DNA from 2 places in the Pseudomonas sp. H1_D05 genome. Region 2 is predicted to be linked to the other one. Evidence: predicted binding sites of a transcription regulator. Region 2 holds the regulator's gene; the other holds the start of a gene.
The links. Region 2 encodes FliA, which starts transcription of late flagellar genes. Its sites were predicted from a motif close to CTAAAGTTTNNNNNNNNNNNGCCGNTAA; they were not measured.

Region 1 (8,911 bases), 3.0 Mb from region 2:
AGCCATGAAGCGGTGTTTGTCATGGTGACGGCCGAGACCAGTCAGGCGATGGTGCTCAGTGCTCTGGAGCACGAACCGGATGCGTACCTGACCAAGCCGTTCAACCGCTCCGGCCTGGCCCAGCGCCTGGAGCGTCTGGAACAGCGCAAGACGTTGCTCAAGCCGATTCTACAAGCCCTCGATCGTGGCAAACCGGTCGAGGTGCTTAACGCCTGCATCGCCCTGTGCAAGCAGGACATTCGCTATTCACCGCTGTGCCTGCGTTATCGCGCCGATGCGCTGCGCGAGATGAATCAGAACGAAGCGCTGGAACGTCTCTATGACAGCATCATTGCTGACCGGCCGTTGCCATGGGCATTTGCCGGACTTGGCAAATTGCTGTTCAAGCGTGGCCAGGTGGCGCAAGCCAAGGGCGTTTATGAAAAGGCCCTGAAGGTGTTCCCGATGATGCCGGCGCTGTACGACGGCATGGCCGATGTACTGGTCGCCGAAGGCGATAGCAAAGGTGCGCAACGGGTGCTGGAGGAGGCGATTCGCCTGTCTCCCTTGGCGGTGCGTCGGCAGGCGTTGCTGGGCAAACTGGCGATGGCCAACGAAGACTTCGACACCGCGTCCCGCGCCTATCGTCAGGCCGTAGCGCAAGGCGCGCAGTCGCGCTTCAAGGATCCGGAAAGTAATCTCGGCCTGGCTCACGCGCTGATCAGCAAAGGCAGTGAGCGCGGGCTCGACACGCGCACACGCCTGGAGATCAACACCACGCTCAGTGCGGTGGCCAAAGAAAACCCGAGCGACCCCGGCCTGCAGATTCGTGCGCGTCTGATGAAAGCCACCAGTCTGTTGCTCAACGATGCCGAGACCGCAGACAAGCTCACCGAGCAAGCGCTTATGCGCCTCGACGGCATGGAGCAGTTCATGAGTCCGGAAGCTGCGCTGTTGGTCGCCAAGCAATTGCAGATGCTCGGACAGGCCGAGGCGGGCACCTCGATGCTCAAGAGCTGCGCAGAGATCTACGGTGACGATCCGGCAGTAATGAAAGACATCGCCAAGCTCACTGATGATCCGACTATCCTCAGTTCCAGCAACGCCGCTGCTGACCTCAACCGTCAGGGCGTGCGCGTGTACAAGACCGGCAACCTGGTGGAGGCCCGTGAGGTGTTCCGCAAGGCGCTGAAGATGCAACCGAAGAACATCAGTATCGCGCTGAACATGGCCCAGTCGCTGCTCCACGGCACCGACACCAGTGTGCCGTCGGCGGAACTGGAAGAATGTCGGGCCTGCCTGAAAATGGTTGGCCTGATGCCCGACACCGACGCGCGTTTTGCGCGTTATCAGAAGCTGAAAAGCAAGGCGTTTGGCGAATGAACCACGACGAGCAAGCTCTGGATTTTTCTACGGTGATCGCCTCCACCGTCCACGACATGAAGAACTCGCTGGCCATGCTCATGCAGGCCCACAGCCAATGGCTGGCACGGTTGCCTGAGGCGCAACGACTAGGCGCGGAGCAGGGTGTGATCGACTTCGAGTTTGCCCATCTCAACGGCATGCTGGTGCAACTGCTCGGGCTGTACAAGCTCGGCGTCAACCAGATGCCGCTGCAACCGGCGTATCACGAACTCGATGACTTTATCGAGGCGCAACTGGCGGCGCATCAGGAAGTGTTTGCCAGTCGCGGGATCATCGCCACCTATGAAGTCGATCCGCTGAGTCCGTTGGGTTTCTTCGACCGTGAGCTGATTGCCTCGGTGCTGGGCAACTGCATCAATAACGCCATTCGTTACGCCCGCGAATCGCTGCTGATCACCGTCAGTGACGAGGCCGGGCAACTGGTGCTGAGTATCAACGACGACGGCGACGGTTATCCGGCCGAGATGCTCGAGCGCCAGGCCGATTATGTACAGGGCATCAATCACAGCAGTGGCAGCACCGGGCTCGGTTTGTATTTCGCCAATCGTATCGCGGCGCTGCATCAGCGCAATGGTGTCGAAGGACGCACCGAAATCCGCAACGGCGGACCGCTTGGCGGCGGGGTGTTCAGCCTTTATCTGCCGTGACACAGGTTTTTCTTTGACGCTGCTTGATATTCCGAACAGCCGGAGCCTATTTTGTGCGGGTCGCCGTTCGCGGCTCGCACAATAACAAGGATTGCGTCATGACAACCGATGGCCAGGGTTCACTCGCGCAGCGATTGACCGGCATTGATGAGATTGAATGTGTTACGCCGGATCTGAATGGCGTGCCGCGCGGCAAAGTGATGACCGCTGAGGGTTTCCTCGAAGGGCGGCGTCTGCAACTGGCCCGTGGCGTGCTGTTGCAATGCATCATGGGCGGTTACCCGGCAGCACGGTTTTACGGCAGCGACGACGGCGATCTCGCCCTGATTACCGACCCGACCCAGATCCATCGTTTGCCATGGAGTGACGACCCGCGTGCCCTGGCGATTTGCGATGCCGATGAGTTGAGCGGCGAAAGCTCCAACCTGTCGACTCGCGGTCAGCTCAAGAAAGTCATTGCCCGTTATGCCGCGCGCGGCCTGGCGCCGGTGGTGGCGACCGAGCTGGAATTCTTTGTCTTCGCGCCGAATGCCGATCCGACCCAGCCATTCCGTCCGCCAGTAGGCCTTGACGGGCGTCGCGAGGATGGCCAATCGGCGTTCAGCGTCAGTTCCAATAACGGTCTGCGGCCGTTCTTCAACGAAGTCTATAAGTGCATGGCGGCACTCGGTCTGCCGCGCGATACTTTCATGCACGAGATGGGCGTCAGCCAGTTCGAGATCAATCTGCTGCACGGTGATCCACTGCTGCTGGCCGATCAGACGTTCCTGTTCAAGCACCTGCTCAAGGAAGTCGCGCTCAAGCACGGCTTGACTGTGGTGTGCATGGCCAAGCCGCTGGCACACACGCCAGGCAGTTCGATGCACATTCATCAGAGCATCGTCGAGACCGCTAGCGGCAAGAATGTCTTCAGTGATGCGCACGGTGAGCCGACCGCGATGTTCCGTCACTTCATCGGTGGCCAGCAGGCGGGCATGGCTGATTTCACCGCACTGTTTGCACCTAATGTGAATTCCTATCAGCGCCTGTGCCATCCGTACGCATCACCGAACAACGCCTGCTGGTCGCACGACAACCGGGCGGCCGGCCTGCGAATTCCGGCCAGCTCGCCGGTTGCCCGTCGGGTGGAAAACCGTTTGCCGGGCGCCGATGCGAATCCGTATCTGGCGATCGCCGCCAGTCTGGCTGCCGGTTTGCACGGGATCGAGAATGAGCTGGAACCGAGCGAAGCGATTCAGGGCGAGTTCGCGGTGCCGGACAATCTTGCGCTGCCGTGTACCTTGCACGCCGCGCTCGAACGTCTGAAACGTAGCCAATTGGCGAGGGAACTGTTCGGACAGGAGTTCATCGAAGGCTACATCGCTTCGAAGACCATGGAGTTGACCAGCTTCTTTGATGAAATCACTCCCTGGGAACGACGTGTTCTAGCAGCCCAGGCCTGACGTACCGCCGCCATCGGGCTATCGTTCTGGTAGCCCGATATTAACTGCAAGGAGCCGCTCGGAACGCCGATGCGCCAAATCTGGAAATCCTTTCGAGCACTGTATTTCGCCTCGCTGATGATGTTGATCGGCTCGGGCCTTCTATCCACTTATCTGGCATTGCGACTGGCCGCTGACAATGTCGACGGCCTCTGGGTCGGCGCGTTGATGGCGGCCAACTATTTCGGTCTGGTGCTGGGCGGCAAGATCGGTCACCGACTGATTGCCCGGGTCGGGCACATCCGTGCTTATTCGGCCTGTGCCGGGATCGTTGGGGCGGCGGTGCTTGGCCACGGTCTGGTCGATTGGCTGCCGGCGTGGCTGGTGCTGCGGACCATCGTCGGTCTGGGCATGATGTGCCAGTACATGGTGATCGAGAGCTGGCTCAACGAACAGGCGGACGCCAATCAGCGTGGCCTGGTGTTCAGCGGCTACATGATCGCTTCGTACCTGGGCCTGGTCCTCGGCCAACTGATTCTGGTCATGCACCCGGGCCTGGGGCTGGAACTGCTGATGCTGGTCGCGCTGTGTTTCGCCCTGTGTCTGGTGCCCGTGGCATTGACGCGGCGGATTCACCCGGCGCCACTGCATCCGGCGCCGATGGAGCCACGCTTCTTTATCAAGCGCGTACCGCAGTCGTTGAGTACGGTGCTGGGTGCCGGTTTGATCATCGGCTCGTTTTACGGTCTGGCGCCGCTGTATGCCTCGCAGCAAGGGCTTTCGACCGAGCAGGTCGGTCTGTTCATGGGTAGCTGCATCTTTGCCGGTTTACTGGTGCAGTGGCCGTTGGGCTGGTTGTCCGATCGTTATGACCGGGCGCTGTTGATTCGCTGCTTTGCCGGGTTTCTGGCGGTGGCGGCGTTGCCGTTGGCCGTGCTGCCGCAGGTTCCGCTGGAGGTGTTGTTCGGGGTTGGTTTCCTGTGTTCACTGGTGCAGTTCTGTCTGTACCCACTGGCGGTGGCATTCTCCAATGACCATGTGGAAGGCGATCGTCGCGTGTCGCTGACGGCGATGCTGCTGGTGACTTATGGTGTCGGTGCGAGCATCGGGCCGTTGCTTGCGGGCGTGTTGATGAAGCTGTTTGGCAGCCAGAGCCTGTATGCGTTCTTCAGCTTCTTCGCGTTGGTGCTGGTGTGGCGGATCCGGCCGAAAGCGGTGACCAATCTGCATCAGGTCGACGACGCGCCGCTGCATCACGTGGCCATGCCGGACAGCATGTCCAGCTCACCGCTGGTGGCGGCCCTTGATCCTCGGGTAGACGAGCAGGTGGTGCAGGAGCAGATGGTGCAAGACCCTGTGCAGGCGCCGGCAAGTCCCGAGCCTGAAGCTGATGCTCCGTCAGAGCCTGCGGCAGAAGTCGAACCGGATACCGATAAACCCGCGCCTGATCTCAGCGGCGGTAGACCCTGAACTGAACAAAAAACATCGCGCATAAAAAAGGGCAGTCCCGCCAAGGACTGCCCTTTTTATTGGCCGCAACGAATCAGAGATCGTCTTTGTCGAAACGGCGTGCTTCACGTTGCAACTGATACACGAAACGCTCAACGTTGCGCGCAGCCTGGCCACTGATGTTGTGGAAACGCAGACCGGCAAAGGTGATGTTGAGTTTTTCTTCGAAATGCAGATAGCGCAATTCGACGGAGATCGGCTGGTTGCCGAACAGCGGCGGGGCGATCAAGCGGTCATAAACCTGGCCCAATTGCAGGCGGTCGGTGATATCACCTTCGAAACGCAGCTTGCAGCCGGTCGCGGAGATATCCAGCAGTTTGCCGTTGATTGGCGCCTTGAGTTTTTCGCCGCCCAGTTCAACGCTGACCAGATCGGTCAGTTTCAGTGCCGCGCGGAAGGCATTGCGGCGCTGGTGGTAAACCACTTCAGTCGGCAGTGCGCCGGTGTAGAAACGATCACCCTCGGACTCTTCGATATTCAGCGTGCCGGTGCATTCCCAGGCGATGCGCACGCCTTCATGAAAACCTTCAACCTTGAATGGCTCACCGGCCTGCAGGAAGCGTTCGCCATCACGCGGGATCATCTCGTCCAGTGCGATCGTAGCGCTGTCGCGGTCGACTTTGATCAGATAGCTCTGGAAGCGCTGGCTGCGCTCATGAAAGGTGATGATCAGCGGATCGTGGCTTTCTTGCAGCTGGCGCAGGTTGCTGGAGATTTCCAGTGGCGTGGTAAGCACCTTAGGGGGCTGCGGAGCATCATCCGCGCTGAGGGCGTTGGACACGGTTTATCAATCTCCAGACAAAATATGACGACTAGCCAGCATTTTGCCAGCATGTTTCGCGGGTTGATAGAGCTGGCGCATCAACGGCTCATGCCTGGCTGAGCGGACGCGGTACGGCGGGTTTGGCAAAAGTACCGCTGGCGTTGTACAGCGCCGGCGCTTCACCACCGGTGAGGATCTTCAGCTGATTGGCCGTGGCGGCCTGCTGGATCTGGATCGACTGGCCGTTCTTGAGGTTGGCGGCCTGGCATTGAGCGATCAGATCGGTCAATGCATCGCCTTGCGCCAACAACTGCTCACCAATGCTCGACTGGCCAGCCAGTTGCTCCAGACCGCTGCGGTCTGTCGGCAAGTTGAGGCTGGCGAGGATTTCACTGCGCTTGCGGCCATGCTGTTCAAGCAGAATGATCAATGCCTGTTTATGCGCCAGAATGTTTTCCAGCAAGGGCATGTCGCGACCGTGCAACGCGAGGGATTCGGTTTGCAGCAACTCCAGCAATTGTTGAGCTGGAGCAAAGTCGTCGTTGATCAATTGCAATAAATTAGTGTCGTGCATGGCTGGCCTTGGGTTTTAAGCGTCCAAAAGCCTGGCGCCGGCAAAAGCCTAGCGCTGGGCTTCGAAGTTGAGCAGTTTGCTGGCTACACGGTTGCTGTCGACTTTATAGCTGCCATCGGCAATCGCGGCTTTCAACTCGGCCACACGGGCTTTGTCGACAGCAGGCTGATCGCGCAGCTTGTCAGTGACCTTCTGCAACTGTTGAGCCTCATTGCTGAGGTGTACCGATTCCCCGCTTTTTGCGGTACTGGCCGGTTCGGCCTGGGTATTCAGCGGCGCGGAGGTGCCGGTTTCGGCGGTTTCCTTGGCGTTGCTGGTACGTGTACTGCCCGTAAGTGACGAGGAGCTGTTCAAACGGCTGAAATCGATGACCATGATAAAAACCTCTGGGAATTTGGACGCTTGCCATGTTTTCGGCCATCCCCTGGAAAACTTTAGGCACATTTACAATGAGCCTTGCATGCGCCGGCGCGTGTCCTGCTGCGGCACAGTTTAGGGAACAGCCGGGGTCAGCGCCAGTTTTCTACATCGCCACTTCCACTTGGCCGGGCGCGGTGACTTGCGCCTTGATGACCCGTTGCGAGTTGAGGTTTTTCACCCGGATCTGTTCTTTCAAACCACCATTGGCCAGCGCTTCCCCGGGCATGCGCACGGCGAGCGTGCCGCTGCGCGCAGTGATGACCACTTGATCACCCTTGCGAATGACTTCCGCCTGTTCCAGATGGACCAGAGTAATGACCTGATCGGCTACCGTTGGTCGGGTTAATTTCTGCCCGATCGCTTCGTCTACCGAGGTCAGAAAGCCTTGGTTGATCGTGCTCACGTCGCGTTCACGCAGGGTCACGTCTTGGGGTTCGATGATCCCTGCACGTTTCAGCGGTCGGGTGGTTGTCACAATCTCGCGAAACAGGCGGACTTGAGCGGGCACGAACACAGTCCAGGGCGAGGCGCCCTCACAACGGACCTTCACGGTAACCCGGCCCAGCGGACGTGCCGGACTCTCCAAAGTCGCTGTCAATTCCTTGTCGCACATAGGCATGCGCATACGGGGGTCGAGCTGGTTTACTTCGATCTCGTAGCGGCCTTCCGTTTGACTGGTGGCCAGATAGTCTTCTACGGTGAACTCAAGAAAGCCCTGAGTGACGCCGATAAGCATGTCAGGCAAGGTAACCGCATCAGCAATGGCAGGGCTGCCAGCGAAAAAGCAGCAGACGGCGGACATCGCGCAAAGGCTTTTGCGAGCGCGGGAGGTCAGGTGTCGGAAAAATGTCGTTTGAGCGTTCATACGAGTTAAAAAGCAAGCGCCGTGCCGTTTAGCAATGAATGTGCGTCGCAACAACACTTGGCGTTGGTGTAGGAGTCTGGGCATGGCTGGTGTAATGGATTCGGTGAACCAGCGCACGCAACTGGTGGGGCAGAATCGCCTGGAGCTGTTGTTGTTCCGTCTCGACGGTCAGCAGCTCTACGGAATCAACGTGTTCAAGGTGCGGGAAGTGTTGCAGTGCCCGTCGCTGACGTTGATGCCCAAGTCCAGTCCTGTCGTGTGCGGGGTGGCAAATATCCGGGGGGCGACCATTCCGATCCTTGATCTGGCAATGGCCACCGGTTCCGGAGCGTTGAAGGACAAGAACAATCCGTTCGTGATCATCACGGAGTACAACACCAAGACCCAGGGTTTCCTGGTCCGCTCGGTGGAGCGCATCGTCAACATGAACTGGGAAGAGATTCATCCACCGCCCAAGGGCACGGGTCGCGATCACTACCTGACCGCTGTGACTCGGGTGGACAATCAGTTAGTCGAAATCATCGACGTCGAGAAAGTGCTGGCGGAAGTTGCGCCGACACCGGAAGCGATTTCGGTGGGCGTGGTCGATGTCGAGACCCAGACCAAGGCACTGTCATTGCGTGTCTTGACGGTCGATGACTCGTCGGTGGCGCGCAAGCAGGTCACGCGTTGTCTGCAGACAATCGGGGTCGAAGTGGTGGCGCTGAACGACGGCAAACAGGCGCTGGATTACCTGCGCAAGCTGGTCGATGAGGGCAAGAAGCCGGAAGAAGAGTTCCTGATGATGATTTCCGACATCGAGATGCCGGAGATGGACGGGTACACCCTGACGGCGGAAATCCGCGGCGACGCACGCATGCAAAAGCTTCATATCATCCTGCATACTTCGTTGTCGGGGGTATTCAATCAGGCGATGGTCAAGAAAGTCGGTGCCGATGACTTTTTGGCCAAGTTCCGTCCTGATGACCTGGCATCCCGGGTAGTCGACCGGATCAAAGCAGCAGATATCAGCTAGGGGCGTTTTGCTCCTGGCGGTCAACACGATTTAAGAGGCGGCATCATTGTCTACGGGTAATTTGGATTTCGAACAGTTCCGGGTCTTCCTGGAAAAAGCCTGTGGCATTCTGCTCGGTGAAAACAAGCAGTACCTGGTCTCGAGCCGTCTCAACAAACTGATGGAGCAGCAAGGCATCAAATCCCTGGGTGAGCTGGTTCAGCGCATCCAGACCCAGCCGCGCAGCGGTTTGCGCGAGCAGGTGGTCGATGCCATGACGACCAACGAAACCCTGTGGTTTCGTGACACCTATC
Region 2 (8,911 bases):
CGAGCAGCGATTCGAACTCGTGATCGCTGATCAGATCGCTGCCGGCTGCGGCGGCTGCCGGCGCGGCTGGCGCAGCCGGTGCCGAGGCAATTGCTGATTCCAGTGCTTCAACGGCAAAGTTGCCCTTGCCATGCAGTTGATCGAGCAGGGCTTCGAATTCGTCGTCGGTGATATCCGAGCTGTCGCCCGCCGCCGGGGCTGCTGGAGCCGCTGCGGTCGGTGCCACGGCATCCGCCGCGAACTGGCCTTTGCCATGCAACTGATCGAGCAACGACTCGAACTCGGCGTCAGTGATTTCGTCGCTCGCGGCTTCAGCCGCCGTTTGCGCAGGTGCAACAGCGGCCGGGGCTTCAGCTTCAGCCTTGACGGCGTTCAGCGAGTCCAGCAGTTGTTCAAATTCGTTATCGGTGATGTCGCCCGACGAGTCGCCTTCAACGACCAGTTCTTCGATCATCTCGGCCACCGGCGATGCCGGGGCGGCGTCCGCCGATTGCGGTTCGGCCAGACGCGCCAGGGCGGCCAGCAGTTCCGGGGTAGCGGCGGTGATCGGTGCACGCTCACGAACCTCAGTGAACATGCTGTTCACCGCGTCCAGTGCTTCGAGGACAACGTCCATCAGTTCTGCATCAACGCGACGCTCACCCTTGCGCAGGATGTCGAACACGTTTTCGGCGATGTGACAGCACTCCACCAACTCGTTGAGCTGAAGGAAGCCGGCGCCCCCTTTTACAGTGTGGAAACCGCGAAAAATTGCGTTGAGCAGATCTGCGTCATCCGGACGGCTTTCCAGCTCGACCAGTTGTTCGGACAGTTGCTCAAGAATCTCGCCGGCCTCAACCAGGAAATCCTGAAGGATCTCTTCATCGGCGCCGAAGCTCATTAATGGGGTGCTCCTACAGGTCTAAAAACCCAAAAAACCTAAAATTCCACAACTCTAGAATCCGAGGCTGGATAACAAATCGTCCACATCGTCCTGACCGGACACAACGTCTTCTCGTTTATCGGCATGAATCTGCGGACCTTCACCCTGCGAGAGATGTTTTTGTGGATCTTTTTCTGCAAGCATCGCGGCGCGGTCATGTTCGATGCCCGCAAAGCGGTCGACCTGACTGGCCATGAGCACGAGTTTGAGCAAATTGCTTTCGACTTCGGTGACCAGTTGGGTCACACGCTTGATCACCTGACCGGTCAGGTCCTGGTAATCCTGGGCCAGCAGGATGTCGTTGAGATTGCTCGACACCGCACGGTTGTCCGTGCTGCTGCGTGACAGAAAACCGTCGACCCGGCGCGCCAGCTCGCGGAACTCTTCAGCCCCGACCTCGCGACGCATGAAGCGACCCCAATCGGCGCTCAAGGTCTGCGCTTCATCAGCCAGACTGTTGACCACCGGCGTGGCGCTTTCCACCAGATCCATGGTGCGGTTGGCCGCGGCTTCTGTCAGCTTGACCACATAGCCCAGGCGTTCGGTGGCGTCGGTGATTTGCGACACTTCCTCGGCCTGCGGCATGTTCGGATCGATCTGGAAGTTGACGATCGCACTGTGCAGTTCACGTGTGAGCTTGCCGACTTCCTGGTACAGGCCACGGTCACGGGTCTGATTGAGCTCATGGATCAGTTGCACAGCGTCGCCGAACCTGCCTTTTTCAAGGCTTTCGACCAGTTCGACCGCGTGTTTTTTCAGGGTCGACTCGAAATCGCCCTGTGAAGATTCGTTATGCTCCATAGCTCCCCCGCGCGTTCATCAGCCGATGCGTTCGAAAATCTTCTCGATTTTGTCTTTCAACGCCTGAGCCGTGAAAGGTTTGACTACGTAGCCGTTTACACCAGCCTGAGCGGCTTCAATGATCTGCTCGCGCTTGGCTTCTGCAGTCACCATCAGCACTGGCAAGTGCTTGAGTTTTTCATCGGCACGCACGTGACGCAGCAGGTCGATACCGGTCATGCCCGGCATGTTCCAGTCCGTTACCAGAAAGTCGATGCTTCCGCTGTTGAGCACTGGAATGGCAGTCACGCCATCATCCGCCTCGACAGTGTTGGTGAACCCCAGATCACGCAGCAGGTTCTTGATGATCCGCCGCATCGTTGAGAAGTCATCAACGATGAGGATTTTCATGTTCTTGTCCAATTCGACCTCCAAGCAGTCTTAAACGCGCCCAGCACCTGGACGCGCCATTTCAATCATTCCGGCGTAGCACTCGAAGACTGTCTGGAGCACAACAGAGCAAGACCGGTGCCGTTCATCACCGCACCAGCCTCGTTCGCAGTGTCCCCACACTGCCTTCAGCGCGCTCGCCACTCCCCCAAACGCCCCCGCAAACGGGCCGCGCACTGGCTGTGTAACTGGCTGACCCGCGATTCACTGACGCCAAGGACTTCACCGATCTCCTTGAGGTTCAGCTCTTCGTCGTAGTACAGCGCCAACACCAGTCGCTCACGCTCCGGCAAATTGGCAATCGCGTCCGCCAACGCTGCCTGGAAACGTTCATCTTCCAGATCGCGTGACGGCTCCATATGAGCACTCGCGCCATCCTCGTGCAGCCCTTCGTGTTCGCCGTCCTGCAACAGGTCGTCGAAACTGAACAGGCGACTGCCCAAGGTGTCATTCAAAATCCCGTAGTAATCGTCGAGACTCAATTGGAGTTCGGCCGCAACCTCGTGATCTTTAGCATCACGGCCGGTTTTAGCTTCAATTGAGCGAATCGCGTCGCTGACCATACGGGTATTGCGGTGAACCGAGCGTGGCGCCCAGTCCCCTTTGCGCACTTCGTCGAGCATCGCGCCGCGGATTCGTATGCCCGCGTACGTTTCGAAACTGGCGCCTTTGCTGGCGTCGTATTTGGTCGAGACTTCAAGCAGGCCGATCATCCCGGCCTGGATCAGGTCTTCGACCTGCACACTCGCCGGCAAGCGCGCCAGCAAGTGGTAGGCAATGCGTTTGACCAGTGGCGCGTAACGCTCGATCAACTCGTACTGCGCGTCACGTGCCGACTTCTTGTAGTAGTTCATACCGCTTGCGGTCATAGCACGGGCCCTGCCGTTTGCTGCACGAGGCGCTCGACGAAAAACTCAAGGTGGCCACGCGGGTTGGCGGGCAGCGGCCAGGTGTCGACCTTCTGCGCGATCGCCTTGAACGCCAGCGCGCACTTGGAACGCGGAAAGGCTTCGTACACCGCGCGCTGCTTCTGCACCGCTTTACGCACGCTTTCGTCGTAAGGCACGGCGCCGACGTATTGTAGGGCCACGTCAAGGAAGCGATCCGTGACCTTGGTCAACTTGGCGAACAGGTTGCGCCCTTCCTGCGGGCTCTGCGCCATGTTGGCGAGGACGCGGAAGCGGTTCATGCCGTAATCGCGGTTGAGCAGTTTGATCAGCGCGTAGGCGTCAGTGATCGAGGTCGGCTCATCGCAGACCACCAGCAACACTTCTTGCGCGGCGCGAACAAAACTGACTACCGAGTCACCAATACCCGCAGCGGTATCGATCACCAGTACATCGAGATTGTCACCGATGTCGCTGAACGCCTGAATCAGGCCGGCATGTTGCGCCGGGCTCAGGTGCACCATGCTCTGGGTGCCGGACGCCGCCGGCACGATGCGAATGCCACCAGGGCCTTGCAACAGCACGTCGCGCAGCTCGCACCGGCCTTCGATGACGTCGGCCAGCGTGCGTTTAGGGGTCAGCCCCAACAATACGTCAACGTTCGCCAGACCCAGGTCGGCGTCCAGCAGCATGACCCGACGGCCAAGCTCTGCCAGCGCCAGCGACAAGTTCACTGACACGTTAGTCTTGCCGACGCCACCTTTGCCGCCGGTCACCGCGATCACCTGTACGGGATGCATGCTGCCCATGTTATTTCTTTACCTTGTCTTGCATAGACGGAGGCCACATTACTGGCTGCGCGTTCACAACCGGAACAATGCATGGCAGACCATCGATGTAGGTACAAAAACTGTTCATGAATACCTCAGCCTACCTGCTTGGTCGGGCTGTGATAGATATCAGCGAACATGTCAGCCATGGCTTCTTCGCTGGGTTCTTCCTGCATTTGCACGCTGACGGCGCGGCTGACCAGTTGATGACGGCGCGGCAGATGCAAATCATCCGGAATCCGTGGGCCATCGGTCAGGTACGCGACCGGCAATTCATGACTGATCGCCAGGCTCAACACTTCGCCAAGGCTGGCCGTTTCATCCAGTTTAGTCAGGATGCAGCCGGCAAGCCCGCAACGCTTGTAACTGTGATAAGCGGCGGTTAGAACCTGTTTCTGGCTGGTGGTTGCCAAGACCAGATAATTTTTTGAACGAATGCCACGCCCGGCCAGACTTTCCAGCTGCATGCGCAGGGCCGGATCGCTGGCTTGCAGGCCGGCAGTATCGATCAATACCACGCGTTTGCGCAGCAGTGGATCCAGCGCTTGCACCAGCGATTGGCCCGGATCGACATGGGTCACTGGCACATTGAGAATGCGGCCCAGCGTCTTCAGTTGTTCCTGAGCGCCGATACGGAAACTGTCCATGCTCACCAGCGCGACATTCTGCGCGCCGTATTTCAGCACATAACGCGCGGCCAGCTTGGCGAGTGTAGTGGTCTTGCCCATGCCGGCAGGACCGACCATGGCAATGATACCGCCCTCTTCCAGTGGCTCGACTTCCGGTACGGCAATCATCCGGGCCAGATGCGCGAGCAGCATGCGCCAAGCCTGACGCGGTTCTTCGATATCAGTGATCATCGCCAGCAGATCGCGCGACAACGGGCCGGACAGGCCGATACGTTGCAGACGGCGATACAGGTTGGCTTGCGCCGGACGGCTGCCTTGCAGCTGATTCCAGGCCAGGGTGCCGAGCTGAACTTCCATCAGCTCGCGCAGGCTGTTCAATTCAAAGCGCATCGAATCCAGTGCACGCGGATCGATACCACCGGAGGACTGCGCAGGTGCCGGGGCCGGACGCGCCGGAGCGGCGTAAGTCGGCTCGGTCAGCGGTTCAGCGGCGGTCAGCGGCAGGCCGGCGGTCAACGGCAGCCCGGCGAAAATCTGGCGATTGCTATTGCCATCGGCTTCGCCACGCAGGCTCAACTCGGCCTGAGCGGTGACGATGCGCGACTGGGTCTTGCGCAGTTCGTCCTCGAGCTCCATGTTCGGAACCCGTGGCGCCAGCGCCGACAATTTGTAATCCAGTGCCGCCGTCAGCTCGACACCGCCGGCAATGCGGCGGTTGCCAATGATGGCGGCATCAGCGCCCAGCTCATCACGAACCAGCTTCATGGCCTGACGCATATCGGCGGCAAAGAAACGCTTAACTTGCATAAACCACTACCTCAGCCGTTGGGCCCTACTGTCGCAACGATGGTCACTTGCTTGTTGTCCGGTATTTCCTGGTAGGCCAGCACATGCAGTCCAGGGACGGCGAGGCGGCCAAAGCGCGAAAGCATCGCGCGGATCGGGCCGGCGACCAAAAGGATCACCGGCTGACCTTGCATTTCCTGACGCTGCGCCGCTTCGATGAGCGAACGCTGCAGCTTCTCGGCCATGCTTGGCTCCAGCAGAACGCCCTCTTCCGAGCCTTGTCCTGCCTTCTGCAGACTATTGAGCAATATTTGTTCCAACCTTGGTTCCAAGGTGATCACAGGCAGCTCCGACTCAGTGCCTACAATGCTTTGGACGATGGCGCGAGATACGCCGACCCGCACAGCAGCCACCAGCGCGGCGGTATCTTGACTCTTCGCGGCGTTGTTGGCGATGGCTTCGGCAATGCTGCGGATATCGCGCACCGGCACGTGTTCGGCGAGCAGCGCTTGCAGCACTTTGAGCAACTGCGACAACGTGACCACACCCGGCACCAGCTCTTCTGCCAGTTTCGGCGAGCTTTTGGCCAGCAATTGCATGAGTTGCTGCACTTCTTCGTGGCCGATCAGCTCGCTGGAGTGCTTGTACAGAATCTGGTTCAAGTGCGTCGCGACCACGGTGCTGGCGTCGACCACGGTGTAACCGAGCGATTGTGCCTGGGCGCGCTGGCTGATTTCGATCCACACCGCCTCGAGGCCGAAAGCCGGATCTTTGGCGTTGATACCGTTGAGCGTGCCGTACACCTGGCCCGGGTTGATCGCCAGTTCGCGATCTGGATAGATCTCGGCTTCGGCGAGAATCACGCCCATCAGGGTCAGGCGATAGGCGCTCGGCGCCAGATCGAGGTTGTCGCGGATGTGCACGGTCGGCATGAGGAAGCCCAGATCCTGCGAGAGCTTCTTGCGCACGCCCTTGATCCGCGCCAGCAATTGCCCGCCCTGGTTACGATCCACCAGCGGAATCAGGCGATAGCCGACTTCCAGGCCGATCATGTCGATCGGCGTCACGTCGTCCCAGCCCAGCTCTTTGGTTTCCATGGCGCGGGCCGGCGACGGCAGCAAATCCTGCTGGCGCTTGACCTCTTCCAACGCCACGACTTTAGCGACGTTCTGCTTTTTCCAGAACAGGTACGCGCCGCCAGCGGCCAGCGCAGCCATGCTCAGGAACGAGAAGTGCGGCATGCCCGGCACCAGGCCCATGACCGCCATCAGACCGGCGGCCACCGCCAGCGCTTTTGGCGAGGCGAACATCTGTCGATTGATCTGCTTGCCCATGTCTTCCGAACCGGAAGCACGGGTCACCATGATCGCCGCCGCTGTTGATAACAACAGTGAGGGCAATTGCGCCACCAAACCGTCACCGATGGTCAACAAGGCGTAAACCTTGCCGGCATCGCCGAAGCTCATGTTGTGCTGGAAGATACCGACGGCCATACCGCCGATGAGGTTGATGAACAGAATCAGCAGGCCGGCAATGGCGTCACCACGGACGAATTTGCTGGCACCGTCCATCGAACCGTAGAACTCGGCCTCTTGGGCGACTTCCTGACGGCGCATCTTGGCCTGGTTCTGGTCGATCAGACCGGCGTTGAGGTCGGCGTCGATCGCCATTTGTTTGCCGGGCATCGCATCGAGAGTAAAGCGCGCGCTCACCTCGGAAATCCGTCCGGCACCCTTGGTCACCACGACGAAGTTGATGATCATCAAGATCGCGAAGACCACGATACCGACCACGTAGTTACCGCCGATCACCACCTCACCGAAGGCCTGAATCACCTTACCGGCAGCGGCGTGGCCGTCCTGACCGTGGAGCATCACCACCCGCGTCGAGGCCACGTTCAACGCCAGCCGCAACAGCGTCGCGACCAGCAGAATCGTCGGGAACACGGCGAAATCCAGCGGTCGCAGCGCATACACGCAGACCAGCAGGACGACGATCGACAGGGCAATGTTGAAGGTGAAGAACACGTCGAGCAGGAACGGCGGCACCGGCAACATCATCATCGCCAGCATGACCAGCAGCAACAACGGCACGCCCAGATTGCCTCGACTGAGGTCGGCAACGTTTGTGCGAGCAGTGTTGAATAACTGAGAGCGATCCACCGGTTTTCCCCGTTCCTTTAAAGCAAACTTTTGACGCCCAGAGCGGGCTCACGGCGGGTACTGCAAGAAGCTTTCCAACTTTTGCCGGGGAATGAAATAGAGGGGTTTGATCAAGGAATTTTTGCTGATTGGGCCGGCCCTTTCGCGAGCAGGCTCGCTCCCACAGGGAACCGCATTCCAAATGTCAGATTGAAATGCAATCCAAATGTGGGAGCGAGCCTGCTCGCGAAGGGGCCCTCATGTTCGGCGCAAATTTCTTCATTTAAACGAAGCTGTTTAAAAGACACCGCCAGACACGCCTTTCAGGCTACAAATCCTTGCGCCATTGCCTACAGCCAAGCCAGAATCCGCCGGCTTGTGCGCCTTGGGGGCGGGTTCTATTGTGGATCGGTCGCTGACGAATCAGTGATCGGGTCTCGCAGCCCGTCGATCTCTGGACGCACAACACCCGCTTTTTTATGGCGGCTGTACGTGGGAGACCTTCGGGTCTGCCGGTTCTAGAGTCCCGGTCTGCGACCTGCATATAGCTGCCACCCTCATTCATCTCGCAGCGAACGTTGGCAGCTCCAATGACTCTAGGAGCTTCACCATGACCAAACCAACACCCAACCCACCCGAAACCGACCCCGCCTCCCCCTACGAATCCCTCGATTCAAAAAAGCTTAACGACGCCGCCGAACGCGCGCTCGATCACTACCTCTGCCCACCCGGCTCCACGCCACCACCGCGTAAAACCCGCCGGATGTACGCCGTTACCGCCGACTTCAAAAACGAGGAACTGCTGGCCGATGCCAGCGAAACACTCGCCTCAGCCAGAACCATCGCCCATGACTTCACCCACCTGATACCCGCGTCGCAGCGCAGGACGCTGTTGGGGATCGCGCAACTGATCATGCTCGGCGAGCTGGCGGTGAATCGGGTGATGGATAATCTGGAGTTGCCGCAGTAGCGACACGCGATGATCGTTCCCACGCTCCTGCGTGGGAATGCCTCAACGGACGCTCCGCGTTCGGCTCTGGAAGGGACGCGGAGCGTCCCGGGCTGCATTCCCACGCAGAGCGTGGGAACGATCATAAAAAACCGCCGCCCCGTTCAGCGGCTTTGCGATCAATTGCTCAATACCAAGTAATTTGGGGACGGATTTATTTAACCAGTGAGCGGGGTTTGATCGAGATTTTTCTGCTGACCGGGATGGCCCTTTCGCGAGCAAGCTCGCTCCCACAGGGAAACGCATTCCAAATGTGGGAGCGAGCTTGCTCGCGAAGGGGCCAGTGAAGTCAGCGCAATGCGCTTCTTAAACTCTGGTGTTTAAAAGACACTTCAGGACACGCCTTCCAGGCTACAAATTCTTGCGCCATTGCCTACAGCTACGCCAGAATCCGCCGGCTTGTGCGCTTTGGGGGCGGGTTCTATTGTGGGTCGGTCGTTGACGAATCAGCGATCGGGTTTAGCGACCCGGACCATC

Region 1: flgM (flagellar biosynthesis anti-sigma factor FlgM) is a predicted target of FliA. The motif match lies at 6,729-6,756, and genes of this name have one in related genera.

What each region holds. Positions count from the first base shown of each region.
Region 1 covers NZ_CP162825.1:198,357-207,267, reverse strand. Annotated here, with positions in the region: gene AB4O11_RS01000 (tetratricopeptide repeat-containing response regulator) at 1-1,362, shown strand, start outside; gene AB4O11_RS00995 (sensor histidine kinase) at 1,359-2,051, shown strand; gene AB4O11_RS00990 (glutamine synthetase family protein) at 2,252-3,493, shown strand; gene AB4O11_RS00985 (MFS transporter) at 3,563-4,942, shown strand; gene AB4O11_RS00980 (flagellar brake protein) at 5,016-5,762, opposite strand; gene AB4O11_RS00975 (flagella synthesis protein FlgN) at 5,851-6,318, opposite strand; gene flgM (flagellar biosynthesis anti-sigma factor FlgM) at 6,367-6,693, opposite strand; gene flgA (flagellar basal body P-ring formation chaperone FlgA) at 6,842-7,603, opposite strand; gene AB4O11_RS00960 (chemotaxis protein CheV) at 7,686-8,618, shown strand; gene cheR (protein-glutamate O-methyltransferase CheR) at 8,665-8,911, shown strand, end outside.
Region 2 covers NZ_CP162825.1:3,651,452-3,660,362, reverse strand. Annotated here, with positions in the region: gene AB4O11_RS16520 (chemotaxis protein CheA) at 1-880, opposite strand, end outside; gene AB4O11_RS16515 (protein phosphatase CheZ) at 935-1,723, opposite strand; gene AB4O11_RS16510 (chemotaxis response regulator CheY) at 1,742-2,113, opposite strand; gene fliA (RNA polymerase sigma factor FliA) at 2,281-3,021, opposite strand; gene fleN (flagellar synthesis regulator FleN) at 3,018-3,848, opposite strand; gene flhF (flagellar biosynthesis protein FlhF) at 3,965-5,305, opposite strand; gene flhA (flagellar biosynthesis protein FlhA) at 5,317-7,446, opposite strand; gene AB4O11_RS16485 (DUF6124 family protein) at 8,036-8,395, shown strand.